DNA from 4 places in the Tistrella bauzanensis genome. Region 2 is predicted to be linked to each of the others. Evidence: riboswitches for the same ligand, from Rfam matches in the RefSeq annotation. Region 2 holds a riboswitch; each other region holds the start of a gene.

Region 1 (7,861 bases), on a different contig from region 2:
ACTGGCCATCACTGGTCGACGGTGGGCGTGTCGGCCAATGTGGTCAATGCGTCCTATGAGGCGCTGGCCGATGGTATCACCTACCGGCTGTTTCAGGCCGGCGTATCGGTGCCGGCGGCGGCCGACGCCGCCGCGGCCCTGGATGTGGGAGCCTGATCGACCGATGACCGACCAGTCCGAGCAGCGGCCGGCCAAGGCCGCTGCCACCCGTGGCCTCGACGGGCTTGGCGGCGTTCAGCCGGCTGTGATCCTTGTGAACACCCAGATCGGCGACAATATCGGCTCGGCCGCCCGGTCGATGCTGAATTTCGGCCTGACCGATCTGCGGCTGGTGGCGCCGCGCTGTCCCTGGCCCAATGATCGCGCGGGCGTGCTGGCCTCCGGCGCCGACGCGGTGCTTGAGCGGGCACGGGTCTTCGATACCGTGGCCGAGGCCGTGGCCGATCTGGATTTCCTGGCGGCATCGACCGCGCGCCCGCGCGACATGGTGAAGCCGGTCGCGACCCCGGCGGCGGCGGCGGCGCGGATGCGCGGCCATGCCGAGGCCGGCGGCCGGATCGGTATCCTGTTCGGACCGGAGCGCACCGGGCTTGAGAATGAAGACATCGCCCTTGCCGACCTGATCCTGACCGTGCCGCTGAACCCGGCCTTCGCCTCGCTCAATCTGGCGCAGGCCGTGGCGCTGTTCTCGTATGAATGGTTCACCACCCGCGACGAGACCGTGCCGGTGCAGATGGAGATGGGCCGCTATGGCCGGGCGTCGAAGAAGGAGGTGGCCTCGTTCTTCGATCATCTGGCGCAGGCCCTGGACTGGTCGGGCGTGATCCGGAATCCTGAGATGCGGCCGACGATGCTGCGCAACGTCCAGGCCATGTTTCAGCGCGCCGATCTGACCGGGCAGGAGGTCCGCTCGATGCGCGGCTTCCTGCACGGATTGATGATCCGTGGCGCCCGCGAGGGCGAACTGGCCGATTTCCCGTCCTATCGGCGCCGGCGCGCGGCGTTGGACCGGGCCGATGCCGCAGGGGCCACAGCGGCGGCCGGCATCGTTCCGCCAAAGGCACCCGGCCGCGCCCGCGGCCCCGATCGCCGCCGGGCCGCCGTCGATGCCGCCGCCGGGCGGATCACCATCGGCGCCCATGACGCGCTGCTGGTGGTGGACCTGCAATATGATTTCATGCCCGGTGGTGCGTTGGCGGTGGCCGATGGCGACGCGGTGGTGCCGCTGGTCAACCGGCTGGGCCGGCTGTTCGCCGAAGTGGTGCTGACCCAGGACTGGCATGCGGCGGGCCATACCTCCTTCGCCAGCAGCCATGCGGGGCATGCACCATTCCAGACCGTGGATCTGGACTATGGCGCCCAGGTGCTGTGGCCCGACCATTGCGTGCAGGGCAGCCGTGGCGCCGATCTGCATGACGGGCTGGATCTGCCGCAGGCACGGCTGGTGATCCGCAAGGGCGACGACCCGGCGGTCGACAGCTATTCGGCCTTTCTTGCCGCCGACCGCACCAGTCCGACCGGGCTTGACGGCTATCTGCGCAGCCGCGGCATCACCCGCGTGTTCATCTGCGGGCTTGCCACCGATTTCTGCGTGGCCTGGACCGCCCTCGACGCCCGCACCGCCGGTTTCGAGGCGGTGGTGGTCGAGGATGCCTGCCGGGCCATCGACACCGACGGATCGCTCGATCGGGCACGCCAGCAGATGCAGGCGGCCGGCGTGCGGCTGGTCGGCAGCGCCGAACTGACGGCTGCCGTCACCGGCTGAACGGCAACTGCCATGTCGCGGTGTTTTCGCATTGCAATCGACGTTATGTTATAACATAACATAAACCGGATGCCGAGATGCTTGACCGGTCATGAATCGCGCCTGTAGTCTCGGCTCAGACGGTTCCCTTCGGGGATCAAAAGGGAATGGGGTGCGTGTGTGTGTCTGGCTTGAGCCAGCGCCTGTGCCATGCCCCGGCTGTCCCCGCAACTGTAGACGGCGAGCCGGCCGTCCACTCGCCACTGGCGCGGCATCGGATGATGCGGCCGGGAAGGCGACGGTCCGGTGAAGACCCGTGAGCCAGGAGACCTGCCGTCTATCGTGGTCACGCGCGTGCCTGCCGGTCGGGGAGTACCGGTGGCGATGGTTGGTTTCCGCCGACCGTCCTGCCTGCGGTGATGTGCCACGCATAGTGAGGCATCATGCTGCCCGCACCGTCTCTGCCGGCAAGATCCGGCACTGCCGGCGACCACCCGTCGCCGTCGCTTTCCGGCTCCGCTGTTCCGATCCCCGCGCCCTGGGGCGATGCCGACGCGGCATTCTTCGCCGAGCACCTGGACCGATCCGATTATGCCCGCAATCTGGGAGAGTGCTTGCGCGCGCTCATGGGTGGGCGTGTCCGGTCGCTGATCGATGTCGGCGCCGGATCGGGGGTGCTTGGCCTTGGCCTGATCGCCCGGGGCGGACACTGGACCGCATGGGAGCCCAACGCCCATATGCGCGGCCGGCTGGCGGCGGTGGTGGCCGGCAGGACCGATCTCACCCTGGATGTCCGCGCCGATGGCTGGCAGGCGCTCGATACCGCCCCCATGGCCGACCCGGCCGATCTGGTGCTCTGCGCCAATATTCCGGGGCCGATCGGTGCTGCGCAGGCGCTCCATGCCCGCACCCGTGGTCGTGGCCGCAATCTCGCCTGGGTCGTGCCGGCGCAGGCGGGGCCGCGGAGCTGGTGCCTGTCTGGTTTCCTCCCCGATGACCTGCATGGCGACGATACAACGCCCGGCCACAGCTTGTGTCTCGATGAGCTTGGGCCGGACCATGCGCCAGATCTGGTGCATCTGGTCGACTGGCGTTTCCGTGCCCGGTTTGCCGATCATGCCGCGGCCCGCGACCACATGATCGACCGGCTGGCACGGCGTCATGGGCCGGTTTCAGATGATCTGGCGCACCGCCTGGACCGGCATCTCGACCAGGCGCTGATGCCGGCCGATGACGGCGGCGTCATTGCCGAGGCGCCGAAGGTGAGCGCCATCCTGCTCTGGCACGGCTGATCGGGGCACGCCCGCATCTCTTCCCACAAGACCAAGAAACCGGACATCATGATCATGCGCAGCTCTTTCACGCGCCGACGCGGGCCATCGGCGCTGGTGGCCCTCTGCACCATAGTGTCACCGGCGCCGGTGCTGGCCGATGACGTCGCTGCCACGGAACTCGACCGTATGGTCATCACCGCCCAGGGCCGGCCGGAGCCGCGGGCGCGGGCCTCGGGCACGGTGCAGGTGATCGACACCGACACCATCCGGCGCTCGTCTGCCCGCTCGGTCACCGATCTTCTGGCCGAGAACGCGGTCGGGTTCTTCAGCGACTGGAGCCCCGGTCAGACCTCGTTCAACATCCGTGGCGGTGCCACCGACGGCCAGGGCCGCGACTGGCGCAGTCAGGTGACCGTGCTGATGAACGGCCGCCGCGCCGGCACCGCCAATCTGTCGAAGCTGTCGCCCGATGATCTGGACCGGATCGAGATCATCCGTGGCCCGGCCTCGGTGATCTATGGCGCTCAGGCTATCGGCGGCGTGGTCAATCTGATCACCCGGTCGGGGGCGACCGAAGAGGCCGGCAGCGAGATCACCGCGCGCGTCGGATCGTTCGGCCTTGCCCGCGGCCATGCCGCCACCGCCGGCGCCAGCGGCGGCTTCGATCATTATGTCGGCCTGGGCGGCGGCGTGCAGGACGATTACGACACGCCCGAAGGCCGGCTCGACAACACCGGCTGGCGGCGTGGCGGCGGGCTGGGCGCCTTCGGCTTCCAGAATGAGCGGTTGGGGCGCATCGACCTGACGCTGCGCACCGACGGCGTCTATGATGCCGGCTTCCGGGGCTCGCAATGGGACACCAACAACACCGATGACCGGCGCAATGCCTCGATCGATCTGGGCTGGGACCGGGAATTCGGTGCCGGGATCGGTGTTGCCGCGCAGGCCTATGTGGTGCGCGATGTCGACAGCTTTCATTGGGGGGCCGAACGTCAGCGCAGCGGCGCCGACGGCTTCTCGTCCGACGACAACCGCCGGCAGCTTGACGTGATGGGCCTGAAGCTGGCGCCGCGTCTGGCGGTCGATGACGACACCGATCTGATCTTCGGCATCGATGCCGAAACCGCGAAACTGCGCAGTGACCGTGTCCGGCAATCGGTGACCGGCGGGACGACCGCCCAGGTGCCGCCCTATGACATCAACGAGGATACCGACAGCCTCGGCGTCTATGGCGAGGCCGTGCACCGGGCGTTCGACGATGCCTTGACCCTGCGTGGCGGGGCGCGCTGGAGCTATGGCCGGGTGTCGACCCGCGTGACCCCGAACCAGCCGCTGCTGGTGAAGCGCACCGAAAGCTGGGATGACGTGACCTGGAGTGTCGGTGCCGCCTGGGCCGCGTGGCCGACCGTGACGCTGAGGGCCGGGGTGGCGACCGGCTTCCGCGCGCCCACCGGCACCGAGCTTGCCTCGGATTTCACCGCCGTCGGTGGCGGCCGCACCTTCGGCAATCCGGATCTCGATCCCGAACGCAGTCTGCAATTCGAGCTGGGCGCCGCCCATGCCGACGGGCCGCTGTTCGTGGATGCGGCCCTGTTCCAGAACACGATCACCGACCGCATCACCACGGTGACCACCGGCACCGATCAGCGGACTTATGCCAATGCCGGCGGCGATGCCATCATCCGCGGGCTGGAACTTCAGGCCCGCTATGACCTTGCCCGCCGGCTTGGCTGGCAGGACTGGGCGCTGGCCGTTCAGGGATCAGGGGTGTGGAATTTCGAAATGCGCGACGAGGGCGCCGATCCGGCGCTGACCGGCCCCGATCGCACGCGGCTGCAACGGATGCATGAAACCCAGGCGGCGCTGGGGGTGAGCTTCGGCGCGCGCGGCATCTGGTCGATGACGACGACGGCTGTCTTCCGTGGCCCGCTCTATTACGAGACCGAGGAGTCGCTGGTGGCCGGTGCCGAGTCCGACAGCCGGTATGTGCATCGCAAGGGGTCGAGCTGGCTGATGAACCTGCGTGGCGACTGGTATGTGACTGACGCCCTGACCCTGTTCGGCGGCATCGACAATCTGTGGGATGTGAACGATCACCCGCTGTTCATCGCCACCGACAGCGTGCCCTATCGGGGCGATCCGGTGTCATCGAACGGTGGCCTTGGCAACAGTCAGGCCGGACGGAGTGCCTATGTCGGCGCGACCTGGCGGTTCTGATTCACGCCGGCCTCGTCATCTTGGGGGCGCGTTGCTGGCGCTGATCGTGCTGGCGGTATCGGTGATGCCATCCGGTATTGTCCGCGCGGCGGATGGCTGGCCGCGTCGGGTCACCGACGCGCTGGGGCGCGAGGTGGTGATCCCGGCCGCCCCCCGGCGGATCGTCGCCATCTTCTCTAGCAATGTCGAGATGCTGGCCGCGATCGGCGCCGGCCCTGAGATCGTGGCGATCGAGGCCTGGACCCGCTATCCGCCTGAGATCGTGGCACGGGCCGGGCGGGTGGGTGGACGGCTGGGGTTTTCGGTGGAAGCGATCGCCCGGATGGATGCCGATCTGGTGGTGATGACCCCGGCACGACAGGCGGCGGCCGGCATGGTCGATCCGCTGGGGCGGATCGGCATTCCGGCGATCGTGCTGACCCATCGGCGCCTGGGCGACATCCTTGGCAATATCCGCCTGCTGGGCCGCGCCACCGGCCATGACGCGGATGGCGATGCCGTGGCGGCGGCGATGGCGGCGCGGATCGATCATCTGCGCCGCTGCCTGGCCGGCCGGCCGCCGGTGCGGGTGTATCTTGAGACCGGCAGCGACGATCGCGGTGCGGCGTTCACCCTGCGCGATGCCACCTATACCGGCGATATCCTGCGCGCCGCCGGCGGCGTCAGTGTCTTTGCCGGTCGGGACCGGCTGGGCCGCGTGTCGGGAGAGGCGGTGTGGCAGGCGGACCCCGACATGATCCTGGTCGCCGGCACGCCAGAGCAGGCGCAGGCGCTGACCACACGTCCCGGCTGGGACGGCATCAACGCCGTGGCGCGTGGCGATGTGGCGGCGGTGTCGCGGGCGCTGTTGCTGATCCCCGGGCCACGGGTGGTGGACGGGGCCTGGATGCTGGCCCGGTTGCTGCATCCTGCGGCTTTCGCCGCCGGGGGCGCCTGTGCCGATGCGCCTCAGTCTGTGGAAGGGGCAGGCGGATGACCCGGACCCTGGCGTTCACCCTGCTGACTATTGCTGCGGTGGCGGCGGTTCTGGCCGGGCTGTGGCTTGGCACCGAAACCGCGACGCGCGCCGATCTGGCCGGATTGATCGCCGGCCGCGACGGAGGCGTTCGGGACGGCCCGTTCGCGCGGCTGCTGCTGTACTGGCGGCTGCCGCGGGTGCTGGCGGCCTTTGCCGTCGGCGCCTGCCTGGGCGTTGCCGGGGCGGTGTTCCAGGGCGTGTTCCGCAATCCGCTGGCGGAGCCCTGGCTGCTGGGCACGGCGCCGGGGGCGGCACTTGGTGCCGCCGTGGCCCTGCTGGTGCCGCTGCCGGTGGCCCCGGCGCTGGCCCTGCCGGTGCTGGCGATCGTCGGTGCCTGGGGCGCGACCTGGATCGTGATCGTGGCGGCGCGGGCCGCACGGATCGCCGATGTCACCGGCGTGCTGCTGGCGGGGGTGGCGGTGGCGGCGGCGCTGGGTGCCGTGCGCGGCCTGCTGCTGCTGGCCCTGTCCGACGATACCGTGAACCTTCAGGTGGTGATGAGCTGGACGCTGGGGGGCATCCACACGCCGGATGCAGGCGGGCTCGCTCTGCTGTGGGGGCTCAGCCTTGCCGGCATCGCGCTCGCGATGGTTCTGGCGCCGGGGCTCGACCGGCTGGGGCTGGGGGATGAGGCCGCCGGCGCCATGGGCCTGAACGTCCGGCGCTTCACCGAACTGGCGGTGCTGGCCGGTGCCGCGATCACGGCTGTGGCCGTGGGGTGGGGCGGGCTGGTCGGTTTCGTGGGGCTGATGGTGCCGCATATGGCGCGGCGGCTGGTCGGTCCCGGCCATCGTGTCCTGATTCCGGCCTCGGCGCTGGCCGGCGGGGCGCTGGTGGCGGTGCTCGACGGGCTTGCCCGGTCGCTGCTGCCGCCGGCCGATCTGCCGCTTGGTCTGTTGACGGCGCTGATCGGCACGCCGGCCTTTCTGCTGGTGCTGGGTCAGGCCCGTGGCGGTGTAAGATGAGGGCGCGCGGGATGAGTGAGGCGGCGGCGCTTGGTCTTGAGCATGTGACGGTGCATCTGGGCGGAAGACCGGTGCTGCACGACCTGTCGCTCGATCTGGTGCCGGGCGAGATGCTGGCGCTGGTCGGGCCGAACGGGTCCGGCAAGACCACCGCCTTACGGGTCATGGCCAGCGCTCTGGAGCCGGCGGCCGGCCGGGTTCTGCTCGACGGCGCCCTTCTGGCCGACCGCGCGCGGCGGATGCGGGCGCGGGACGTTGCCTATCTGCCGCAGGGCTTCCGCAGTCACTGGAACCTGACCGTGGCCGAGCTGATCCGTCTTGGCCGCGAGCGCGGGGCAGGGTGGCTGCCGGGCGGCGTCGCCGGCGGTGCCAGTGTCCGGGGGCGGCCGGTGCCACCGCCGGCAGCGCTCGACCTCGACCGGCTGCTCACCCGGCGGCTCGACGACCTGTCAGGGGGGGAGCGGGCGCGGGCGGCGCTGGCCTGGGCGCTGGCGGCACCGGCCCGGCTGTTGCTGGCCGACGAGCCCACAGCCAGTCTGGACATCGCCCATGCCCTGGCGGTGATGCGGCTGCTGGCCAGCCTGCGCGGCGCCATGACCGTGGTGGTGGTGGTGCATGATCTGGGGCTGGCACTGGCCCATGC
Region 2 (7,861 bases):
GCCGTGGTCCCCGCCCCCCGGCGGGCGACCAGTGCCAGAACCAGCGTCGCCAGCAGGGCGCCGGTGATGCCGCCCAGCGGCAGAGCCAGCGCCCAGAGCGCCCCCAGCCCGCTATAGAACACACAGACCGCACCGAAGCCGGCGGCACCACTGACGCCGATCACCCCCGGATCGGCCAGCGGGTTGCGCAGCAGGCCCTGAAGGGTGGCCCCGGCCATGGCGAGCCCCGCGCCCAGCAGGGCGGCCAGGATCGCCCGGGGCAGGCGCAACTCCACCAGGATCAGGGCATCGAGGGTTTCGCGGCCATGCCACAGATCGGCGACGGCCTGCCACAGATTCAGCCCGTCGGGACCGGTCGCGATCGAAGCGAGCATCAGCAGGGCGGTCAGTGCGGCAAGCCCGCTTGCAAGGAGGCGCGTGCCGGCGGCCAGGTGGATGTATGGCCTCATTATCATTGGTCGGCACCGCGCCGGGTCAGCACCGTGCGGCGCGCGGCCGACAGCCGTGCCACCGCCTCGGCGACCCAGGGGCCGGGGCAGACCCACAGCGCTGCCGGCAGCGAGGCGATGGTGATGCCGGCCTGACGGCTGCGGAAAGCCGGATGGTCCAGCACCTCGCGTGCCAGGGCCGGCGGCGCATCACCATCGCTGTCCAGAATCAGCAGCTCCGGTTTCAGCCGCAGCAGCCGTTCCAGGCCGATGCGGCCATCGCCATCCACCGGTGCATCCGGCGCCAGATTGCGCAGGCCGGCGGCCGTAAGGATCTCGTCCTGAAGCGTGCCGGCGCCGGCAACGCCGCCGCCGGGCCGCAGTACCACCACCCCCGGCATGCCGCCCTGATCATCGGGTGCCGGCCGCGCCGCCGCCAGCATGGCGTCCATCCGGGCCAGCATCGCCACGCCGGCATCGGGATTGCCGACCGTGGCCGCGAGGCTGGTCACCTGATCGCGGATGCCATCGAGGCTGGTTGCCTCGTCCAGAAGCCGCACCGGAATGCCGGCGCGGCGCAGCATGGCCGTGGTGGTGGCGGTGGTATAGCGCCCGGCCACCACCAGATCGGGTCGGAGCCGGGCAATCTCTTCGGCCCGCCCATGATTGAGCGTCAGCCCCGCCGCGGCGCCGGCATCGATCGCCGCCGGCCCTGCCGCCAGCCAGGTGACCGACACCAGCCGCCCCGGTGGCGCCAGCCGCAGCAGCAATTCATCCGCGCACAGGTTCATCGAAACGATCCGGGTCGGTGCCGCCCCGACAGGTGCCGCAGCCGGGATCATTGCCGCAAGGATCATCGCCGCCACGGCCACAGGGCTGCGCCGGATCATGGCTCAGAACCGCATCCGCAGGCCGGCATAGGCTGCCCGCCCGCGTGAACCATAGCCCAGAACCTCCTGATACTGCTCGTCGAACAGATTGTCGACCCGGCCGAAGATCTCGGCCCTGTCGGTGAGGTCATAGGCCGCGGTCAGGCCGACCAGCGTATATGCGCCCAAGGTGACGACGCTGCGGGCATAATTGGCGTCATAGGCCCAGTCCTTCTGCTCGCCGTTATAGACCACCGACACGCCGGCGCGGGCGCGGTCGTCCAGAAAGCGGGTGGCGATATCGGCGCTGGCGACATGCGGCGCCCGGCGGATGAGTTCCTCGCCCTTGGCGTCCTCGCCATCGGTATAGGTGTAGGTGAGGCGGAGATCCATCCAGCCGGTCGGCCGCAGGGTCAGCGATGCCTCGACGCCGTCGATCTTCGACGTGCCATCCAGATTGAGCGACGTGTTGCCAGACCCTTGAATCAATCGGTCGATATCCTGGCTGAAATAGCCGAGATCGGCGGTGATGCGACCGCCAAGGAAGGATTGCTCGACGCCCGCATCCCAGCCGCGCGCCCGTTCGGGCTTCAGGTCTGGATTTCCCCGATAGCTGGCCGAATAGCCGAACAATTCAAACAGGGTCGGGTTCTTCACCCCGGTGCCATAGGATGTGCGCAGCCGCGTGCCGGTGCCGTCGATCACCCAGGCCGCGGTCAGCCGGTAGGTGGCGGCATCATCGAACAACTCGTTCTGATCCACCCGGCCGGCCACCGACAGGAACAGGCTGTTGAACAAGCCCAGCCGGTATTCGGCGGCATAGCCAGTGGCATCGAAGGCCCGATCGACCGACGACCAGTCGCTGTGGGTGCGCACGGTCTCGCGCTCATACTCCGCCGCCAGACTGATATCGTGGCTGGCGGGCAGGCCGGTGGTGGTGTCGAAACTGTAATCGGTCTGATAATCGGTCTTCAGGCGTCGCCCCAGATAGGTGCTCGACACCGAGCCGTTCGCGCGATAGTCGCGGTCGTGTTCGGTGTGGGCCAGGCCGAGCTTGTGGCGCCACCGGCCATCGGCCATGGCATAGCGGGCCTCGGCGCGTGCGAAGCTCTGGGTGCCGCGGGTCTCTTCGTCGCCGTCGACGGGCAGGGTGGAATAGCCATCACCTTCAGCATGATAGCGCAGGGTTCTGCCAACCAGGGCGAATTCCAGATCCTCGGTCGGCCGCCAGCCGAATTTCGCGAAGGCCGATCGGTTGCGATAGCCGTCGGTCTCAGGATTGCCCGCCCGCTCGTCGGCGACCGAGATGCCGTCGGTGCGGAAGCTCTGCACCGAGACCATGCCGTCGAAGATCTCGTCGCCATAGGACAGGCTGCCAGCCGCCTCGCGGGTCTCGAAGCCGCCGGCCTCGGTCCGCAGACTGCCCGACAGCGGGCCGGCGCCGCGCTTCGTCGTGATGTCGATCACCCCGCCCATGGCGTCCGATCCGTACAGCGCGCTCTGGGGGCCGCGCAGAACCTCGATCCGCTCCACCTCATAGGCCAGCAGATGGGCGAAATCGAATTCCGAGCCGGCCGACGGGTCCGATACCTCAATGCCGTCGATCCGCACCAGGGTCTGATTGCCTTCCGATCCACGGATGCGGATCTGCGACAGGCCACCGACCGAGCCGGTGCGGCTGACCGCGACGCCGGGCACCAGCCGCAGGGCGTCGTCGACATGGCGGATCTGAAGCGCGTCGAGCTGCTCGCCGGTGATGACCGTCACCGCACTGCCGATCGCGGCCAGCGGCGTGGGCGTGCGCGCGGCCGACACCGAGATCGGGCCGAGCGGTGTGACCTCGTCATCGGAGGCAGCCTGTGCAATGGGGGACGACAGGCCGGCGGCGAGCGCGGCTGTCAGAATGGCGGCCGTGGTGACATGGCGGTTGGCTGGCTGGCGGCGGACGGAGTCCGGGCGGCGGACGTGGGCAGTGGTATCAGGCACCGATAGACCTCGTTCAGCAACGTCGACCGGTCACTGCGAACGAGGCCAGCATGGTATGCGGCTTTGTGCCTGTTGGAACCGTGCCTGAAGGAAGACGGGTGTCCGGGGGCCCTGACGCCGCCACCGCTTGCAAAAACCCATCGGTACACCCCGCCCGACGTGCTCGCCCGTGACCGCGAATGACGGCAGGTCTCCTGGCTCGCAGGTCATCGCACCGCCATCGCCTTCCCGGCCTCGATGGACCAGTGGCAGTCAGGATGGGGCACTCGCTGCTTACAGTTGCGGGGGCAGCCGCGGAATTGCGATCGCCGGCTTCGGCCGTGATCGCGCACCGCATTCCCTTTTCATCCCCGACCGACCAGGTCGATCGCGGACACCATCAGTGGCGCCATGGTTGCGCAATCGGGGTGCGTCTGGCAAGAGCATATCGCAGGGCGTCAGGGCGTCAGGGCGTTTCGCGATGGCGGGCCGGCCAGCCACGGACATGGCGGTCCTGGCGACTATTTGCCCGGCATCCGGCGCAGAAGCGCATCCGCCCAGGATGCCGGCAGGGCTGCCAGCAGCCAGACCACCGCGGCCAGTTGCCAGGGAAAGGCGATCCGGGCGCGATTGCGACAGAGTCCCCGGCGGATGATGGCGGCGGCGCGATCGGCCTCCATCAGGTACGGCATCGGAAAGCGGTTGCGCCCGGTCATCGGTGTCCGCACGAAGCCCGGGCAGACGACGGACACATGCAGGCCGCCCTTGGCGAGGCGCGGTCGCAGACCTTCGCCCCAGGCCTTGACGGCGGCCTTTGATGCGGCATAGGCGGGGGCACCGGGCTGGCCGCGATAACCGGCCAGGCTTGAGATGATCGCAATCGCCCCGCGTCCCCGGCCCAGCATCAGATTGGCGGCCGGCAACACGGTATTGACCACGCCGTCGACATTGACCGCGAAGATCGCGCGCGTGACATCGGCCGAAACGGTGCCGCCCGATGCCGCCTCGTTTCCCGATATGCCGGCATTGGCGATGACCAGATCCAGGGGAAAGGTCGTGTCGGCGCGGGTGAGCCAGTCTGCCATGGCCCCGGCATCGGTCACGTCGAACAGGGCCGTGTCGACCGTGGCACCGCTGGCGCGGGCGGCGGCGGCCACACTGTCCAGGCGGGCCGCGTCGCGTCCGTGCAGCGCCAGCCTGACGCCCGGCGCGGCATAGGCCCGGACCAGTGCGGCGCCGAGCCCGCTGGAAGCACCGGTGATGGCGATGTGGCGGGGCGACAGGTGGTCGCGTGGCGGGCGGGTCGCGTCGGACATCTGTGGCAATCGCTGCTTGGCGGGGGCTTGCGGGGTTCGTATAGTCCGCCGATCATCGCTCATCCTCAGGAGATTGGCCATGGCGCTCGCCAGCATGACGGGATTTGCCCGCGCCGACGCCGGCGATGCGCGCTACCGCTGGAGTTGGGAGGTCAAGAGCGTCAATGGCCGCTCGCTGGATCTCCGCATCCGCCTTGCCGCCGGCTTCGATCAGTTCGAGCCGGTGATCCGCCGGGTGGCCCAGGACCGGCTGCGGCGCGGCCATGTCAGCGTGCAGCTTGCGATGGTGGTCCATGCCCGCGGCACCCGGCTGCGCCTGGACCCGGATGTGGCCGACGGGCTGGGCGAGGTGATCGCCGATCTGCAGCGGCGTTTTCCCAAGGCCAAGGCGCCGCGGATCGATGGTCTGCTGCGCGTGCCCGGCTTGATCCAGGCCGTGGAGCACGAGGAAAGCGAAGCCGCCCGCGCCACCCGCGAGCACGCGATGACCGACAGCCTGATCGTGGCCTTCGACCGGCTGGTCGCGGCGCGCGCCCAGGAAGGTGCCGCCCTCGCCCGGCTGATCGACGAGCATATCGATGCGATCGGCGGCCTGATCGCCGATGCCCGGGCGACCGCCGCCGCCCAGCCCGAGGTGATCCGCAACCGGCTGGACGATCTGATCCACAGCCTGCTGCACGACCGCGCCGGCCTGTCGGAAGACAGGATCATCCAGGAAGCGGCCGTGCTCGCCGCCAAGGCCGATATCCGCGAGGAACTGGACCGGCTGGATGCCCATGTCGCCCAGGCACGGGCGCTGTGTGCCGACGACGAACCGGTCGGCCGTCAGCTCGATTTTCTGGCCCAGGAGTTCAACCGCGAGGCCAATACGCTGTGCTCGAAATCCTCGGACACCACGCTGACCCGCATCGGGCTGGCGCTGAAGACCCGGATCGACCAGTTGCGCGAACAGATCCAGAATGTTGAGTAAGATCCTTCATATAAAAGGATCTTTTGGAATGATGGAAGCGAGACACGTGATGCAGACTGCCGGACCGGCCCAGGTGTGGGCATGAGTGATGCCGCCACCACCAGCCGCCGCCTTCCCCATGACCGGCGCCGTGGCCTGATGCTGGTGCTGTCATCGCCATCGGGCGCCGGCAAGACCACCCTGTCGCGGCGGTTGCTGGCCAGTGATGACGATATTGCATTGTCGGTATCGGTGACCACGCGCGCGAAGCGGCCGGGTGAAGTGGATGGGGTGGATTATCACTTCATCGACAAGGCGGCGTTCCAGCGGATGGTCGGTGACGATGCCCTGCTGGAACATGCGACCGTGTTCGAGAACAGCTATGGCACCCCGCGCGCGGCGGTGGAGGCGACATTGGCATCCGGCCGTGACGTCCTGTTCGATATCGACTGGCAGGGCACTCAGCAGCTGGCAGATCGGGCGCGCGACGATCTGGTGACGGTCTTCATCCTGCCGCCGTCGATCGTGGAACTGGAACGCCGGCTGACCACCCGTGCCCAGGACAGCGCCGAGGTGGTGGCCAGGCGGATGGCCAAGGCGGCTGATGAAATGAGCCACTACGCCGAATACGATTATGTGCTGGTGAACGATGATGTCGATCGCAGCCTGGCCAATCTGGAGGCGATCCTGCGCGCGGAGCGCCTGCGCCGCAAGCGCCAGCTCGGCTTGAGCGGTTTCGTGAATGGCATGCGTGAGGATGCCGGTCGCTGAGCTTCGCTCTGTTGACCGTCAATCAGATCGGTCTGACCACAAACGACTGATGGCCCGCATCGGATATCCGGTGCAGGCCATCAGTGCGGTGTCGGGCAGGGCAGTGGCTCAGGCGAGCCCGAGCGCACCGCGTACCGCCGGCGACAACTGCACGACGAAATAGAGCACATAGGCAGCCAGGAACACACCGGCCTCGCGCCTGCCGATCCGCCAGCCGGTCCAGGCGAAGACCAGCAGCAGCCCGGTTGCCGCCGCCATCACCCAGATGTCGAGCGCCAGCACCTCGGGCGGGATGGCGATCGGCTGGACCAATGCCGTGACGCCGCCGATGCCGAGTGCGTTGAAGATATTGCTGCCGATGATATTGCCGAGGGCGACATCGCCATGCTTGCGCAGCGCCGCCATCACCGAGGTGACCAGTTCCGGCAGCGAGGTGCCGACGGCAACCAGGGTGAGGCCGATCACCGCTTCGGACAGGCCGAAGGTCCGCGCCACCTCGACCGCGCTTGAGATCAGGAAATTCGCCCCGAGCATCACGCCGGCGATTCCGATGGCTGTGATCAGCAGGCTGCGGCCGATACTGGCGGTTTTCACCGGCTCCTGATCTGCCACATAGTTCGCCTCGGCGGCGTGCATCCGGGCGGTGGCATCGTTCATCCGCTTGTCGGAGATATAGCTGAAGACCGTATAGCCGACCAGGCCGACCAGGAACAGCACACCGGCGGTCCGCCCCAATTCGCCGCCCAGGCAGGCGAGGATCAGCGCGAGTGTGGCCAGCGTCAGCATGGTGCCGTCGCGCTTGAACGCCTGCGGGGCAACCGCGATTGGCAGGATAAGCGCGGCAGCACCAAGAATCAGCAGGATATTGGCGATATTGCTGCCGACGATATTGCCGATGGCGATGCCTGGCGCCCCGCCCAGCGCCGCCTGAAGGCTTGCGACCAGTTCCGGTGTGGAGGTGCCGAAACCGACCAGGGTGAGGCCGATCACCATCGGCGAAATCCCCAGCCGGGTGGCGGTGCCCACCGCGCCGCGGACCAGAAGTTCGCCACCCAGAAACAACAATCCCAGGCCGGCGGCGAGCAGAAGATAGGTCATGCGGTCTCCCGTGTCGTGAATGGCACCCCGGAGACATGACGACGGCACGCGTCCACGCATGGGCCGCCATGGCTCGTCGCCAATTTCGGCGAGGGATCGCGCATTTTCAAGATGCGCCGTCGGGCATAAGCGCCCGTCGGCCGCGACCGGATGGCGATGGCGTCAGTCGCGGGCCGCAAGTGCCCGGGCAAGTGCGCAGAACCCCTCGACCGAGACCGTTTCGGCGCGCCGCGTGGGCTCGATACCGGCGGCGGCCAGCAGCGCTTCGGCATCACCCAGGCTTTTCAGGCTCTGGCGCAGCATCTTTCGACGCTGGCCGAAGCCCGCTGCCGTCACCGCCGACAGCAGGTGCAGATCGGCGGGCGCCAGCGGCTCGGGCCGGGTTTCATAGATCAGCACCGTCGACGTCACCTTGGGCGGTGGCGTGAAGGCGCGCGGGCCGATGTCGAAGCCTTTGGCGATGCG
Region 3 (7,861 bases), on a different contig from region 2:
CACAGATCGCTGTCGAGCGTCCGGATCATCCGGCGCTGGATTATCTGCCGGATGCCGCCGGATCGCCCCCGATCACGATCAGCTATGCGGCCCTGGTCCGCGAGATCCGGCAGATGACCGCGGCCTTGCGCGCCGCAGGCGTCGGGCCGGAGGACGGCGTCGCCATCCTGCTGCCCTTCGTGCCGCAGGCGGTGATGGCGCTGATCGCCGCCACGGCGGCCGGTATCGCCTTTCCGATGAACCTGCTGCTGTCAGCCGAGGCACTGACGGCCCAGATGACCCTGGCGCGGGTCCGGGTGGTGGTGACCATGGGGCCGCATCCGGCGCTGGATGTGCATGGCAGGGTGATGGCGGCGGTGGCGGCGGTGCCGACGGTGACCAAGGTTGTCGCGGTGCCGATGGGCGCCGCCAGTCGGCAGGCTGTCAACTGGGTCGACTTCCTGGGTAGCGGTGCGGAGTGTGTGGTCGATCCGGGTCATCCCGACCGGGTGGCGGCCTTCATTCACACCGGCGGCACGACCGGTGCACCGCGGCTGGCGCAGTTGTCGGCCCGCAATCTGGCGGCAGCGACGCTGATGGCGGCGGCCGGCAGTGGCATGATCGCCGAAGACCGGGTGCTCACCGGCCTGCCGCTGTTTCATGTCGGTGGCGCGGTGGATGTGCTGCTGGCGGCCCTGTCGCAGGGCGCCACGGTGATTTTTCCAACCGCGACCGCCATGCGCAACCCGGAGGTGCTCCGCCGGTTCTGGCAGATCGTCGACGAGACCGGCGCCAGTATGATCGGCAGCGTGCCGACCATTCTGGCGGCCATCGCCGACAGCCCGCGCGGGTCCGCGCGCCTCGACCGGCTGCGGGCGATCCTGACCGGCGGTTCGCCGCTGGCGCCCGAACTGGCGGCGCGGGTGGAAAAGATCGCCGCATGCCCGGTCTGCCAGCTCTATGGCATGACCGAGACCGGCGGGATCGTGTCGGTCCAGCCGGCTGACGGCCGGTTCCACGACCATGCCGTGGGCCCGCCGGTGCCGCTGGCGCGTGTGGCGCTGGGCGCGGTCGACGCGGCCCGTCTCCCCGGTGCGCAGGGCGAGGTTCTGGTGGCGGGCCCGCATGTCTTCCAGGGCTATCGCACCGCTGCCGGCACCGTGGATCGCCCGCAGGACGGCTGGCTGCGATCGGGTGATCGGGGCGAGGTGCTGCCATCGGGCGAGCTCCGGATCATCGGCCGGGCCAAGGACGTGATCATCCGCAGCGGTCACAACATCGATCCGGTGGCGATCGAGGCGGTCGCGCATGCCCATCCGGCGGTCGCCCAGGCGGCGGCGGTTGCCATGCCCGACGATTATGCCGGGGAACTGCCGGTGCTTTATGTGATGCCGCGCGCCGGCATGATCTGCTCCGAAGACGACATCGCGGCCTTTATGGCCGCGCACATCGCCGAGCCGCCGGCGCGGCCGCGCCATGTGTTCGTGCTGCCCGACCTGCCCTTGACCCCGCTTGGCAAGATCGCACGCTTTCGCCTGCGTCAGCTCGCGGCCGAACATCGGGTTCGGGCGGCGCTTGGCGAGACCGGAGAGGGCCTCGCGATCCGCTGCGCGGATCCGGCGGCAAAGCGCATCACGATTGACGGCGAGGTGGCACCCGACCGGCTGCGGGCCATCGAGGCGGTGCTGGCCCGGCTTGGCCTTGAACGCGCCCAGGAATGCCAGCCTTGACGACAGGGTGTCCATCTGCACAATATGCAGTGTTCTCGGTTCCTCATATCCACAAAATATGGGGCTAAGAGGGAATTCGGTGCGGTGGGCGGCTCAGAGGTGCTCGCCAAATCCGAAGCTGTCCCCGCAACTGTAGGCGGCGAGCGACCACACGATCTGGTGCCACTGGCATGACGACATGCCGGGAAGGCCTGTGTGGCAGTGGCGACCCGCGAGCCAGGAGACCTGCCGCGAACCTGTTGAAACGTCCCTGGGCGGGGAGTCCCGGCGGGCGCAGGCGGCAGCTCATGCCTTGCCCGGTTGTTCCGGGCCAGGGCTGTGGCCTCATCGCCCTGCGTTCACCCGGAACCGCTCCGCCAGGGCAGATGGGTGAACACCATGTCGTCTGCGGCCTTCGACTTCGACCGTCATGGTCATCTGGTTCCCGTTACCGCGCCGGTCGGGGCCGGGCGGATACGGCATGCGCCGCTGCCGGCCCCGCTGGCACCGGTAACGCTGGCACCGGCACCGCGGCCCTCGGATCTTGCCATCGATCATGGTCGCGACACGCTGCTGACCGATTTCGGCAAGGCGACATTGCGCGACCGCTATCTGATGCCGGGGGAGCGGTATCAGGATCTGTTCGCGCGGGTGGCCTGTGCCTATGGCGACGATATCGACCATGCCCAGCGGATCTATGATGCGATGTCGCGGCTGTGGTTCATGCCGGCGACACCCATCCTGTCCAATGGCGGCACCGCGCGGGGCCTGCCGATTTCGTGCTTCCTGAACGCCGTTCCCGACAGCCTGGACGGTATCGTCCGGACCTGGAACGAGAATGTGGCACTGGCCTCGAATGGCGGCGGCATCGGCACCTATTGGGGTCAGGTCCGGTCGATCGGCGAAACCGTGAAGGGCTGTGGCGAGACGTCGGGCATCATTCCGTTCATTCATGTCATGGACGGCCTGACCCTGGCGATTTCGCAAGGGTCGCTGCGCCGCGGATCGGCGGCGGTCTATCTGGACATTCATCATCCCGAGATCGAGGAATTCCTGGAGATCCGCAAGGCGTCGGGCGATTTCAACCGCAAGGGCCTGAACCTGCATCACGGGATCAACATCACCGATGCCTTCATGGCGGCGGTGAAGACAGGGGATGATGTCGCGCTGCGCAGCCCCTGTGACGGCAGCGAGATCCGGCGGGTGGATGCCCGCCGGCTGTGGCAGCGCATCCTTGAAACCCGGCTTCAGACCGGTGAGCCTTATCTGTTGTTCATCGACACGGTCAACCGGGCGCTGCCGTGCCACCAGCGGATGCTGGGGCTGGATGTGTCGACCTCGAACCTGTGCAGCGAGATCACCCTGCCCACCGGCCTGGATCATCACGACCGGGAGCGCACCGCGGTCTGCTGCCTCGCCTCGTTGAACATCGAGACCTGGGACGCATGGAATGAGGCGCCGGGCTTCGTCGAGGATGTGATGCGCTTCCTCGACAATGTGCTGACCAGCTTCATCGAGACCGCGCCCGACAGCATGGCCCGCGCGCGCTATTCAGCGATGCGCGAACGCTCGGTCGGGCTGGGCGTGATGGGCTTTCACGCCTTTCTTCAGGCGCGAGGCATTCCGTTCGAAAGCGCCATGGCCAAGGCGTGGAATCTCGCCATCTTCCGCAAGCTGCGGCGCGAGGCCGACCGGGCATCGGTGTTCCTGGCTGGCGAGCGCGGCCCCTGTCCCGACGCGGCCGAAGCCGGCATGCAGGCGCGGTTCAGCCACAAACTCGCCATCGCGCCCACAGCATCGATCAGCATCATCTGTGGTGGCACCAGCGCCTGCATCGAGCCGATCCCCGCCAATATCTACACCCACAAGACCCTGTCGGGCGCGATATCGGTGCGCAATCCGCATCTTGTCCGGCTGCTGGCCGCCAAGGGGCTGGATAGGCCGGCGGTCTGGCAGTCTATTCTGGGTCATGAGGGATCGGTGCAGCATCTGAATGCGTTGACCGCAGAGGAAAAGGCAGTGTTCCGCACCGCCTTCGAGATCGATCAACGCTGGATCATCGATTTCGCCGCCGACCGCGCGCCATTCATCTGCCAGAGCCAGTCACTGAACCTGTATCTGCCGGCCGATATCGATAAATGGGATCTGCATATGCTGCACTGGACCGCCTGGGAGCGGGGGGTGAAGAGCCTGTATTACTGCCGGTCGCGGGCGTTGCAGCGCGCGGGCTTCGCGGGAGATGCCGACAGCATGGCGACCAGCGGAACGGATGCCGTGTCGACCTCCGCGGCACGTGTCGCGCCGACCGATTATGAGGAATGCCTTGCATGTCAGTGACGATCCGCACCCATGGCCTTGCCGGCATCCCGGGCACGCTCGATCCAATGACCCTGATCGGCACTGGTCGCGTCGGCTTGCTGACCGCGACCGGCAGCTATGACGTCGACCGCTACCCTTGGGCCTATGGCTTCTGGAAGCGCCAGCAGCAGGCCCATTGGATGGGCGAGGAAGTACCGCTTGGCGGTGATATCAAGGATTGGCATTCCGACCGGGTCAGCGATGCCGAACGCCAGTTGCTCACCCAGATCTTCCGCTTCTTCACCCAGTCGGATATCGAGGTTGGTGACAATTATCTGAAGCGCTATATCCCGCTGTTCCAGCCGCTGGAGATCCAGATGATGATGGCGGCGTTCTCGAACATGGAAACCGTGCATATCGATGCCTATGCCCTGCTGTTGAAGACGCTGGGCATGCCACAGGCTGAATTCGAGGCCTTCCGCAGCTATGGCGATATGCGCGCCAAGGCCGATTACATGCACAGTTTCGGCACGGGCACGGTTGCGGATGTGGCGCGGACGCTGGCGATGTTCGGTGCCTTCACCGAGGGCATGGCGCTGTTCGCCAGTTTCGCGATGCTGCTGAACTTTCCGCGCCACAACAAGATGAACGGCATGGGCCAGATCGTGAGCTGGTCGGTGCGCGATGAAAGCCTGCATTGCGCCGGCATCATCCGCCTGTTTCATGAATGGCATCGCGAGACCGGCGCCGTGACCGCATCGGTCCGCGATGACATCATCGATCTGGCCCGCACCATGGTGTCGCTGGAAGACCGGTTCATCGATCTGGCCTTCGAACTGGGGCCGGTGCACGGTATGACGCCGGCCGATATCAAGGCCTATATCCGCTATATCGCCGACTGGCGGCTGACCCAGCTTGGCCTGCGGCCGGTTCATGGCTGTTATTCCGACGTCGAGGATGGCGCACGACCGCTGGTGCCGCATCCGTTGCCCTGGCTGGTCGAAATTCTGAACGGCGTTGAGCACGCCAATTTCTTCGAGCAGCGCGCGACCGAATATTCCAAGGCCGCCAGCCGGGGCGACTGGGATGGCCCGGCCGGTGTCTGGGCGCAGTTCGACCGCAGACACCGCTCGGCAACCTGACGCTGAACGCGCCTGATCAGACGGCTTCAAGAATGGTCGCGATGCCCTGGCCGCCGCCGATGCACTGGGTGGCGAGGGCATAGCGGCCGCCGATGCGCTTCAGCAACTGCGCGGCCTTGCCGGTGATCCGGGCACCGGTGGCGCCCAGCGGATGGCCGATGGCGATGGCGCCACCGTCGATGTTCACGATCGCCTCCGGTATCTCAAGCTCCCGGATGCAGGCCAGCGCCTGACTGCCGAAGGCCTCGTTGATTTCGACCACGTCGATATCGGCGATGGTCAGGCCCGCGCGGGCAAGTGCCTTGCGCGTGGCCGGCACCGGCCCGATGCCCATGATTTCCCGCGGACAGCCGGCAATGGCGGTGGCGCGCACCCGCGCCAGGATCGACAGGTTGTGGCGGATGGCGAAGGCTTCCGACGTCACCAGCACGGCGGCGGCACCATCGGTGAGTGGCGATGCGGTGCCGGCGGTGACGGTGCCGTCGGGCCGGAAGGCGGGCTTCAATCCGGCCAGAGCCTCCAGCGTCGTCTGAGGCCTGAGGCAGCCATCGCTGTCGATGACCGCGCCATCAGGTGTGGTCACCGGCACGATTTCATCGGCCAGCCGACCATCGGCACGGGCGGCAGCCGCCTTCCGCTGCGAGGCGAGCGCCAGCTTCTCCTGATCGCTGCGCACCACATGATACTGCGTCGCGACATTCTCCGCCGTCTCACCCATGGTGATATGGGCATCGACAATGAGGTCGGCATCTGGCCGAGAGGGGCTGCGGAAGCGCGGATTGGGGTTGTGATTGAAGCCGCCCTGGGGCACGCGGCTCATCGATTCCACCCCGGCGCAGATGAAGGCCTCGCCGGCGCCGGTCGCGATCTGGCCATGGGCGATATGGACCGCCGACATCGACGATCCGCAGAACCGGTTCACGGTCATGCCGCCGATCGATTGAGGCAGGCCGGCCAGCAGCAGGGCGACACGGGCGACGTTGTCGCCCTGTTCAGCCTCGGGATAGGCGCAGCCCATGATCACATCCTCGATCAGCGCCGGGTCCAGCTCCGCACGCTCGACCAGTGCGCGAATGGTGGTGGCTGCCAGATCATCCGGGCGGACCCCGGCCAGGGCGCCCTTGCGGGCGAAATGAAACGGCGTGCGGACATAGCCGGCGATGACGGTGCTGGTCATGGGGAAGACCTGTCCTTTGCGTCAGGGGAACGGTTGGCGTCAGGGGAGGGGCGGTGCCACGTCGGCATGCGCCATTTGTGTTGCCATGACCGATTATATGATGATTATCATATATAACGTCAATGACCATCAGAAGAGGCGACCCTGCCGATGTCCACCCAGCCCTCCACCCTGGCAGACCCCGATGCCTCCACGACGCCAGCCCGGCGCCCGACCCCGCGCCAGTTGGCCCGCGCTCTCATCACCCCCGACCGCCGCCGGGCACGCCCGGCGCGGCAGATGCCGATGCCCGACAGCCTGACCGAGATCGATGTGGCGGGAACCGGCATGCTGATCCGCCAATGGGCACCGGCCGATGGTGCAACGCCCACCGGATCGAGCATGGTTCTGGTCCATGGCTGGGAAGGCAGCCATGCCGACATGGCGGGCTTCGTGGCACCGTTGCAGGCCAAAGGTTTCACGGTTCTCGCACCTGATCTGCCGGCCCATGGCGGGTCGGGTGGCAGCACCGCGACCATTCCGCAACTGGCCATGGCGGTGGCGGCGACAGTTGCCCATGCGGCGCGTCATGCCGGGGCGGTGCAGGGTCTCATCGCCCATTCCATCGGCTGCGCGGCCACGGCTGTGGCATTGCTGGACGGTGCGGATGTCGCACGGGTGGCGCTGGTGTCGTCGCCGGTCCGCTATCTCGACGGGGCCCGGGCCGCGGCGGCGCGCTTCGCGTATGACGCGATGGAATGGGCGGTGTTCGAGGCTGAACTAGTGGCCCTCGGCACCGAGCTTCATGCCATGAACCTGCTGCATCAGGCGCGCGAGCTTCGCCAGCCGGCCCTGTTCATTCACGCCACCGATGACCGGGTGGTGCCGATCGAGGCCGGGCGCGCCTCTGCCGCCGCCTGGCCGGGCGCGCGGATGATCGAACATGACGGGTTGGGCCATGGCCGGATCCTGGCCGACCCGGCGGTGATCGCGGCTGCCGTGGATTTTGTCGCCGGATCAGAGTGACGGCAGCACGATGCCATCGATCAGGGCATCGATCGCCATGTTCACAGCCGGCCCGGTGACGCGACCATCGGCGGCGGCAAGGCCCAAGGCGGCTTCGTTCAGGGCCCCTGACAGCATCAGCGCCAGGGCTTGCACCGACAGGCCCGGCCGTAACCGGCCCTCGTCTGCCAGGGCATTCAGCCCCAGAACCAGGGTGCCCAGTCCATGGGCGGCATCGACCTTGCGCCATGTCTCCCAGCCCAGCACCGCCGGCCCGTCGATCAGCACGATCTGGCGGATATCGGGCCGGGTCGCGGTGGTGACGAAGGCGCGCGATCCGGCCCGTAAAGCATGCAGGGCATCGGGGGCGGCATGGGCTGCCCGGTCGATCGCAGCCACGATATTGGCCTGCGCATCTTCCAGCACCGCCTGAAACAGCGCCGCCTTGTCGGGGAACTGGTGATACAGCGCGCCGCGGCTGACGCCCGCCCGGGCCAGAATTTCGGGCGTGCCAGTGGCGGCATAGCCATGAACGGCAAACAGCGCCCGTGCGGCCCTGATCAGCGCCCGCC
Region 4 (7,861 bases), on a different contig from region 2:
GAGCATGACCGCCGGACAGGCGGCGCTGAACGGGGCGATCAGGGGTGCTATGTAATGCAGTGCCGCATCCCGGGTCACGTTCAGCCGCAGAACACCGTGCGGGCTTTCACGATTGCGGGTCAGGTCATCGACCGCGACATCGAGTTCCGCGAGCGCCGGCAGGATGCGCGCCAGCAGGCTGGCGCCGGCGTCGCTGATCGCGACACTGCGGGTGGTCCGGTTCAGCAGCCGCACCCCCAGCCGGTCTTCCAGGGTGCGGATCGTCTGGCTGAGCGCCGATGGCGTCATGCCCAGATGGGCCGCGGCGCGCGCGAAGCTTTCATGCTCGGCGACAGCCGCGAAGGCCCGCAGCTCGGCGACGTCACGCCCTCTCATTATGCCCCCGTTTCTTCATGGTTCATTCAGATCATAAGCCATTCTCTGCAGAATGCGCAGCGGCGATGCTCACACCGGATGGACCAGATGGCCATGACGGGAGACGACCATGCATGACATTTCCGGCCTTGATCACTATCGCCTGCTCGGTCGCTCGGGCTTGCGGGTGTCGCCGATGGCGCTGGGCACCATGACCTTCGGCACCGACTGGGGCTGGGGGGCGGATGAGGCGGCCGCCCGCCGGATCTTCGATGCCTATGTCGACCGGGGCGGCAACTTCATCGACACCGCCAACGCCTATACCGATGGCAGCGCGGAAACCATGCTGGGCCGGTTCGCCGCGGGGCGTCGCGACCGGCTGGTGATCGCCAGCAAATACACCCTGCCGACGCGGAAGGGCGACGCCAATTCAGGCGGCAATCATCGCAAGAGCATGGTGCGGTCGGTGGAGCAGAGCCTGATCCGGTTGAAGACCGACCATCTCGACCTGCTATATCTCCATGCCTGGGATGGGACGACGCCGGTCGAGGAGATACTGCGCGCGATGGACGATCTGGTCCGCGCCGGCAAGCTGCTCTATCTGGGGCTGTCGGATATTCCGGCCTGGCAGGCGTCGCGCATGCAGGCGATCGCCGATCTGCGCGGCTGGTCGCCGCTGATCGCGCTGCAGGTGGAATACAGCCTGGTTGAGCGCACTGTCGAGCGGGATCTGATTCCGATGGCGCGTGAAATGGGGCTTGGCGTGATACCCTGGTCGCCGCTGGCAAGCGGCGTGCTCAGCGGTAAATACAGCCGGTCGGATCTGGGGCGCGACGCCGGGGCGGCGACCACCACTACCCGCCGCGATTTCGCCAGGGCGAACGGCGCGTTGACCGCGCGGTCGCTGGCGATCGCGGATGTCGTGAGGGCCGTGGCGGCAGCCTGTGGCGCCACGGCGTCGCAGGTGGCGCTGGCCTGGACGATGTTGAACGGCGCGGTGGCCGCCCCGATCATCGGCGCGCGGACGGTTCAGCAGCTCGATGAAAATCTGGGGGCGCTGGCGGTCAGGCTCGATGACGCTCAGCGCCGGCAACTGGCAGAGGTGAGCGCGATCGATCCGGGCTTCCCGCACGAGATGCTGGCACGCGCGACCACCCGCGCGGTGATGTCGGGCGGGGTGACAGTCGTCGGCCGTTGACGGTGGTGGCGCCGTTGACCGTGACTCAGGATACCGGCTCGGCGGCGGCCGCCGGCGACAGCCGTTCCCCCCGGCGCAGCATCTGGCCTCGGCCGACGGCGATGCCCATCTCCAGGCTGGCGGCGATGCGGCCGGCCCGGTCGATCAGCAGGGCGGCGCCGGCCTCGGTGCAGATGGCGGTGACGGTGTCGCGAAACAGTGCCAGCCAATGATCGAAATCGGCACCGCTGATCGGCAGCGGCAGATGCGCCGGCATCGGCCGGCCATGATAATCGCCGGTCATCAGCGCCACCGATGACCAGAACCGGCGCATCTGCGCCAGATGCGCCGGCCAGCGCTCGTCGGCGATGTGGGCCGCGAAAATCGGGCCGAGCACCGGATCGACGCGGATCCGGTCATAGAAACTGTCGACGACCCGGGCGATGACCGTTTCGGTCAGGCCGGTTTCCTCGATGATCCGGACGGTCAGCGCGGCCCGCCGTTCGGGGCCGCCCTCGGGGTGCAGCGACATCGCAGAGCCTCATCATTCAATGCATTGCATATACATCTTATGGGCTCACCCCGACGGGATGACAAGCGGCGGGGCCGGCCTGCGACCACCGGTCACGTGGCGGCACGGAACAGCAGATCGCCGACCGGCCGGCCCTGTTTCAGATGCTCGTCCACGATGCGGGCGGCGGCGGCGGCATCGGGCACCGCACACCAGTATCCGCCGGGATGCAGGGTCAGAACCGGCCCGCGATTGCAGGGGAACAGGCAGCGGCTGCGGGTCATCATCACCCGGTCGGTGGCTTTTGCGCGCAGACCCGCCGCTTCCAGCGCCGCCAGCAACGCCGTCCAGACCGGCCCCGAACCGCGATGGGCACAGCGTGGCCCGTCACAGGCAAAGATGTGATGGGCATGATCCGGCGGGTCGTTCCATGACGGCCTGGTGTCGATGGCGGGGCTGTTGCGGATGTTGTCGTGGTCGCTGGCGGCGATGCGCGCGGCGATCGCGTCGATGAAAAGCGGGTCGCCCTCCACCGGGGCGCTGAAGCTGATGTCGAGGGTGATGGCATGGCGCTGTGCCCAATCATGCAGGGCACCCGGCAGCCAGCCACGCAGGCTCATCTCGGCCGGCACCACCAGATCGACCAGCAGCACCGTGCGATGGCCGCCGCCGGCCAGGTCGCCAAGCGCGCCCGAGACGGCTGGTACCGCCAGTTCGGTGAAGGCCAGCACCACCGGCCCGTCAAAGCCTGAGATGTCCCGCAGCCGGGCGGCCACCGCCGCGCGCAGGGTTTCCAGCCGGCGCGGGCTGCCCTGGCCGCGTCGCACCAGCAGGATGACCGCGTCGTGGTCGATCCGGGCAATCGTCGGTGAGGCTGGCGTCGGCGAGGCTGACGTCGTGTGGTCAGCCTGCATCGCGGCCGCGATCTGCGAATGGCCGATAACGGTTTGATGTATCTATATAAATCGCCATCTCTGCACCGTCACCAGTCGCCTCCGCCGAAACGGATCGGCGGTCCATGGGTCAATGGCTGACAGCGGAGGTGGGTGCGGCGATGTCCGGGGGGCGGCATATGGGGCGGGCTGTCCGGCGGGTCCGGAACAGCCGCATGCGCGGCCCTGGATCAGCGCGCACCGCCCTCCGCGGCTTGCCGGTCGTGTCGCAGGCTGGTTTCCGGGCTCGACTGCGGGAGGCGTGCAGAACCATGTCATGGTCCTGATCCTCCGGGCCCGTGCCTTCCCAGGTGCCCGGCCGATGCTGGCGGGGTAAAACCCAGTGGCTGCGACGGGCTTGCCGCGTGTCCTACCGTTGCGGGGGCAGCGTCGGCTTCCGCCATGCCGGATCGGGTGATCCGGGATCGCGTGCCGACTTCCCAATTCTCCGCGAGTAACCCTGATCGGGCCACTCGACGGCACCTGTGCAGCGCTGATGCTAGACTGCCGGACCTGCGTCTGCAACGCGTTTTCACGGCGTCGACGAGACCGGAATGGCGTCGGCCGGTTCGCCATGCGGTCTGAAGACAGCGGATTGACGGCGGCCCCCACACGCCTCTACCGTTGCCCCGACCCGATTGAACCAACGCGAGGCGCGCATGAGCACCCGGTCGAAAATACCTGCGACGATCGTCACCGGCTTTCTCGGCGCGGGAAAGACCACGCTGATCCGGCATCTGATCGAGAATGCCGGCGGTCGGCGTCTGGCGCTGATCGTGAACGAATTTGGCGATGTCGGCATCGATGGCGATCTGCTGAAGGGTTGCGGAATAGACACGTGCCCTGATGAAAACGTGATCGAACTGGCCAATGGCTGCATCTGCTGCACGGTCGCCGATGACTTCCTGCCGACCATGGAAGCGCTGCTGGCCCGCGAGCCGCGCCCCGATCACATCATCATCGAAACCAGCGGGCTGGCGTTGCCTAAGCCGCTGGTACAGGCCTTCGCCTGGCCGTCGGTGAAGACCCTGGCGACGGTCGATGGCGTGATCGCGGTGGTCGATGGCGCGGCGCTCGCCGAAGGCCGGGTTGCCAATGACCCGGAGGCGCTGGATCGTCAGCGCGCCGCCGATACCTCGCTCGACCATGAGGCCGAGGTCGACGAGCTGTTCGAGGATCAACTGGCCTGCGCCGATATGGTGATCGTGACCAAGACCGATCTGCTGGATGCGGCCGGTCTGGCCCGTGCCCATGCGGCGATCGCGCCCGAATTGCGGCCGGCGACCCGGGTGATCGAGGCGGCAGAGGGCAGGGTCGACCCCGCCGTGCTGCTGGGGATCGGCGCCGCGGCCGAGGATGACATCGCGTCGCGACCCAGCCATCACGACGGCACCAGCGAGGAAGAGCACGGCCATGACGCCTTTGCGAGCTTCGTGGTCGAGCTTCCGGACGGCATGAGTCCTGATGACATCAGCCGGCGGATCGCGGCGGCGGTGGCCGATCATCCGATCTATCGGGTAAAGGGTTTCGTTTCAGTCACAAACAAGCCGATGCGGCTGGTGGTCCAGGGCGTGGGGCCACGGCTTCAGCAGCATTTCGACCGGCCCTGGGGTGCCGGCGAGGCCCGGCGGTCGCGGCTGGTGGTGATCGGCGCGCAGGGGCTGGATGCCGGGGCGGTTGCTGCCGCACTCGGCGGACGGACCGCGGCCTAGGGCCGGGCGGGGCGGCCCCCGATGCATCTGCTGGCAGCCGAACCCGGCCGGATCGACGATGGCGACGAAGCCATCGACCTGCGCCAGAGCCCGGCCGAAATGGTGGTGGTCACCGCCGCCGACACAGAACTTGCCTGCCTGTCGGCAGCGCGGGACCGGCTGGGCGATGCCGCACCCGGGCTGCGGCTGGTCAATCTTCAGCGCCTGAAGCACCCGATGTCGGTGGATCTGTGGGTGGACCGGACGCTGGCCCATGCCCGGCTGGTGATCGTGCGCCTGCTTGGCGGCACCGCCTATTGGCCCTATGGGCTGGAGCGGCTGACCCAGATCGCCCGCGCCCGGCCGATCGCCCTGGTGGTGATCCCCGGCGACGACAAGCCCGATGCCTCGCTCGACGGGCTGTCGACGGTGTCGCCGGCGGAGCGGCGGCGGGTGCTGGCCTATTTCTCGGGCAATGGCGTCGGCAATGCCTGCGGGCTGCTGCTCCATGCCCAGCATCTGCTGGGGCGGCGCGCCGAACCGGGCCCGGCGCCGGTGCCGCTGCCGCCGGCCGGCCTGCATCCGGCCCTGGCCGAGGCGGGCGATGGCAGCACCGCCGACAGCGCCCCTGACCAACCTCTGCATGGCTTGAGCGGCGCCGATATCGAGCGGATCGACGCGGCGGTGGCGACCGGCCGGCCGGTCGCCGGTATCGTGTTCTATCGCGCGCTGGCCCTTGGCGGCCAGACGGCGGCGGTGGATTCGCTGGCGGCGGCCCTGTCGGCGCAGGGGCTGACACCACTGGCCATCCATGCCCAGAGCCTGAAGGATCCGGCGGCGGCGGCCTTCGTGCGCGCGGCGCTCGACCGGGCCGGGGCCGCCATCGTGCTGAACACCACAGCCTTCGCGCTGGGATCGGCGACCGGGGCGGGCGCGCCGGCCCGCACGCCCTTCGACGGGCTCGACCGGCCGGTGTTGCAGGTGGTGCTGTCGGGGGCGAGCGAGGCCGCCTGGGCGGGCGGGCATCGCGGGCTTGGCCCCGCCGACCTCGCCATGCATGTCAGCCTGCCCGAGATCGACGGCCGGGTGCTGACACGCGCGGTTGCCTTCAAGGCCGAGGCCTGCTGGGATGCCGCGACCGAATGCCCGATCCTGGTTCAGGCGCCGAAGCCCGACCGGGTGGACTTCGTGGCGGCGCTGGCCGCCGCCTGGGTGCGGCTGGGCCTGACACCGCCCGCGCGCCGGCGGGTGCTGCTGGTGGTGGCGAATTATCCCAACCGTGATGGCCGGATCGGCAATGGCGTCGGCCTGGACACGCCGGAAAGCGTTGCCCGGATTCTGGGTGCGCTGACGGCCGCCGGCTATGACACCGGCGACGCGCCGACCGATGGCGCCGCATTGATGGCCCGGTTGCTGGCAGGCCCCACCAACGACCTGACCCGACGGCGCACCTCGGCGGCGACGGATGGCGGTGATCAGATGGCCGGTATCGCCTGGAGCCTCGATGCCTATCGCACCTGTCTGGCGGCGATGCCGGCCGGGGCGGCGGCGCGGATCAGCGGCCGCTGGGGCGATCCGGCCGATGATCCCTTCGTGGCCGATGGCGCCTTCCGCCTGCCTGTGCATGTCTTCGGGCGGGTGGCGGTGGCGGTGCAGCCGGCGCGTGGCTACAACATCGATCCGGTGGAGAGCTATCACGATCCGGCCCTGCCGCCACCTCATGGCTATGTGGCGTTCTATGGCTGGGCGCGCACGGCGTTCGGCGCCGATGCCGTGGTGCATGTCGGCAAGCATGGCAATCTGGAATGGCTGCCGGGCAAGTCGCTGGCGCTCTCAGCGGATTGCCTGCCGGAAGCGGTGCTGGGCCCCCTGCCCAATCTGTATCCGTTCATCGTCAACGATCCCGGCGAGGGCGCGCAGGCCAAGCGCCGGACGGCGGCGGTGGTGGTCGATCATCTGACCCCGCCCCTGACCCGCGCCGGCAGCTATGGCCCGCTGGGCCGGCTGGAGGCGCTGGTCGATGAATATTACGAGGCGACAGGGCTGGACCCGCGCCGGCTGCCGGAGTTGGGGCGCGGCATCGTCGCCGAGGCGGCAAGGCTGGGGCTCGACAAGGATTGCGGCGTCGAGGCCGGCATGGCCGAAGAGGCGGCGCTGGCCCGGATCGACGCCCATCTCTGCGACATCAAGGAACTTCAGATCCGCGACGGGCTGCACATCTTCGGCAGCAGCCCCGATGGCGACCGCCTGACCGAATTGCTGGTCGCCATCCTGCGCAGCCCGCGTCAGACGGGCAATACCGGGGCTGATGGGGGCGGGGACGCGTCGATCCTGCGGGCGCTGGCGCTTGATCTGGGGTTGAGTGACCCTGCCGATGGCGGGTTCGATCCGTTGTCACGCGATTTCGCCGCCCCCTGGACCGGGCCGAGGCCCGCCGTGCTGGGCGATGCCGCCGGCTGGCGCAGCGCCGGCGACACGATCGAGCGGCTGGAAACCCTGGCCCATGATCTGGTCGCGGGCACGCGGCCGGCCGATCCGGTCTGGAGCCGCACCGCCGCGGTCCTCGCCATGGCCGACCGGGTGATCAGGCCGGCGATCGAGGCCTGTGGCATGGCCGAGATGACGGCCTTGCTGCGCGGCCTCGATGGCCGGTTCGTGGCGCCGGGGCCCTCGGGCGCGCCGACGCGCGGCCGGCCCGAGGTGCTGCCCACCGGCCGCAATTTCTTCTCGCTCGACAGCCGGTCGCTGCCCACACCCGCCGCCTGGACGCTGGGCTGGAAATCGGCCGGCCTGCTGGTCGACGCCCATGTCCAGGAACAGGGCATGTGGCCGCGCCGGATGGTGCTGACCGCCTGGGGCACCGCCAATATGCGCACCGGCGGCGATGATATCGCCCAGGCGCTGGCCCTGATTGGCGCCCGGCCGCGCTGGGACGACATCTCGGGCCGCGTGGTCGGGTTCGAGGTGCTGCCGGCAGCATTGCTGGGCCGGCCGCGGGTGGACGTGGTGTTGCGGGTATCGGGCTTCTTCCGCGATGCGTTCCCGGCCCAGATCGACCTGTTCGACAGTGCTGCGCGCGCGGTGGCGGCGATTGGCGACGAGGATGACGAGACCAACCCGATCGCGGCGGCGATGCGCGACGACCGGGCCCGGCTGGAAGCCGATGGTGCCGATGGCGAGGCTGCCGCGCGTGCCG

Evidence for each region. A riboswitch is a leader RNA that binds a small molecule or an ion and turns the genes downstream of it on or off. The one in region 2 is predicted to bind cobalamin.
Region 1: another riboswitch for cobalamin. It lies ahead of IEW15_RS16235 (methyltransferase domain-containing protein); the one in region 2 lies ahead of IEW15_RS17170 (TonB-dependent receptor plug domain-containing protein).
Region 3: another riboswitch for cobalamin. It lies ahead of IEW15_RS21955 (ribonucleoside-diphosphate reductase subunit alpha); the one in region 2 lies ahead of IEW15_RS17170 (TonB-dependent receptor plug domain-containing protein).
Region 4: another riboswitch for cobalamin. It lies ahead of IEW15_RS04500 ((2Fe-2S) ferredoxin domain-containing protein); the one in region 2 lies ahead of IEW15_RS17170 (TonB-dependent receptor plug domain-containing protein).

Annotation. Positions count from the first base shown of each region.
Region 1 is NZ_BMDZ01000041.1:12,566-20,426, reverse strand. It holds gene cimA (citramalate synthase) at 1-156, shown strand, start outside; partial or broken gene IEW15_RS26605 (RNA methyltransferase) at 38-919, shown strand; gene pncA (bifunctional nicotinamidase/pyrazinamidase) at 1,178-1,765, shown strand; cobalamin riboswitch at 1,869-2,096, shown strand; gene IEW15_RS16235 (methyltransferase domain-containing protein) at 2,188-3,036, shown strand; gene IEW15_RS16230 (TonB-dependent receptor) at 3,091-5,235, shown strand; gene IEW15_RS16225 (ABC transporter substrate-binding protein) at 5,267-6,211, shown strand; gene IEW15_RS16220 (FecCD family ABC transporter permease) at 6,208-7,218, shown strand; gene IEW15_RS16215 (ABC transporter ATP-binding protein) at 7,230-7,861, shown strand, end outside.
Region 2 is NZ_BMDZ01000045.1:28,295-36,155, forward strand. It holds gene IEW15_RS17160 (FecCD family ABC transporter permease) at 1-449, opposite strand, end outside; gene IEW15_RS17165 (ABC transporter substrate-binding protein) at 452-1,318, opposite strand; gene IEW15_RS17170 (TonB-dependent receptor plug domain-containing protein) at 1,322-3,283, opposite strand; cobalamin riboswitch at 3,451-3,679, opposite strand; gene IEW15_RS17175 (SDR family NAD(P)-dependent oxidoreductase) at 3,784-4,578, opposite strand; gene IEW15_RS17180 (YicC/YloC family endoribonuclease) at 4,658-5,548, shown strand; gene gmk (guanylate kinase) at 5,630-6,298, shown strand; gene IEW15_RS17190 (calcium/sodium antiporter) at 6,407-7,396, opposite strand; gene rsmA (16S rRNA (adenine(1518)-N(6)/adenine(1519)-N(6))-dimethyltransferase RsmA) at 7,559-7,861, opposite strand, start outside.
Region 3 is NZ_BMDZ01000078.1:11,132-18,992, forward strand. It holds gene IEW15_RS21950 (AMP-binding protein) at 1-1,709, shown strand, start outside; cobalamin riboswitch at 1,729-1,955, shown strand; gene IEW15_RS21955 (ribonucleoside-diphosphate reductase subunit alpha) at 2,088-4,025, shown strand; gene IEW15_RS21960 (ribonucleotide-diphosphate reductase subunit beta) at 4,016-5,128, shown strand; gene IEW15_RS21965 (thiolase family protein) at 5,145-6,305, opposite strand; gene IEW15_RS21970 (alpha/beta fold hydrolase) at 6,456-7,310, shown strand; gene IEW15_RS21975 (TetR/AcrR family transcriptional regulator) at 7,302-7,861, opposite strand, start outside.
Region 4 is NZ_BMDZ01000006.1:75,551-83,411, reverse strand. It holds gene IEW15_RS04515 (LysR family transcriptional regulator) at 1-375, opposite strand, end outside; gene IEW15_RS04510 (aldo/keto reductase) at 485-1,552, shown strand; gene IEW15_RS04505 (group III truncated hemoglobin) at 1,578-2,063, opposite strand; gene IEW15_RS04500 ((2Fe-2S) ferredoxin domain-containing protein) at 2,156-2,956, opposite strand; cobalamin riboswitch at 3,190-3,476, opposite strand; gene cobW (cobalamin biosynthesis protein CobW) at 3,634-4,686, shown strand; gene cobN (cobaltochelatase subunit CobN) at 4,708-7,861, shown strand, end outside.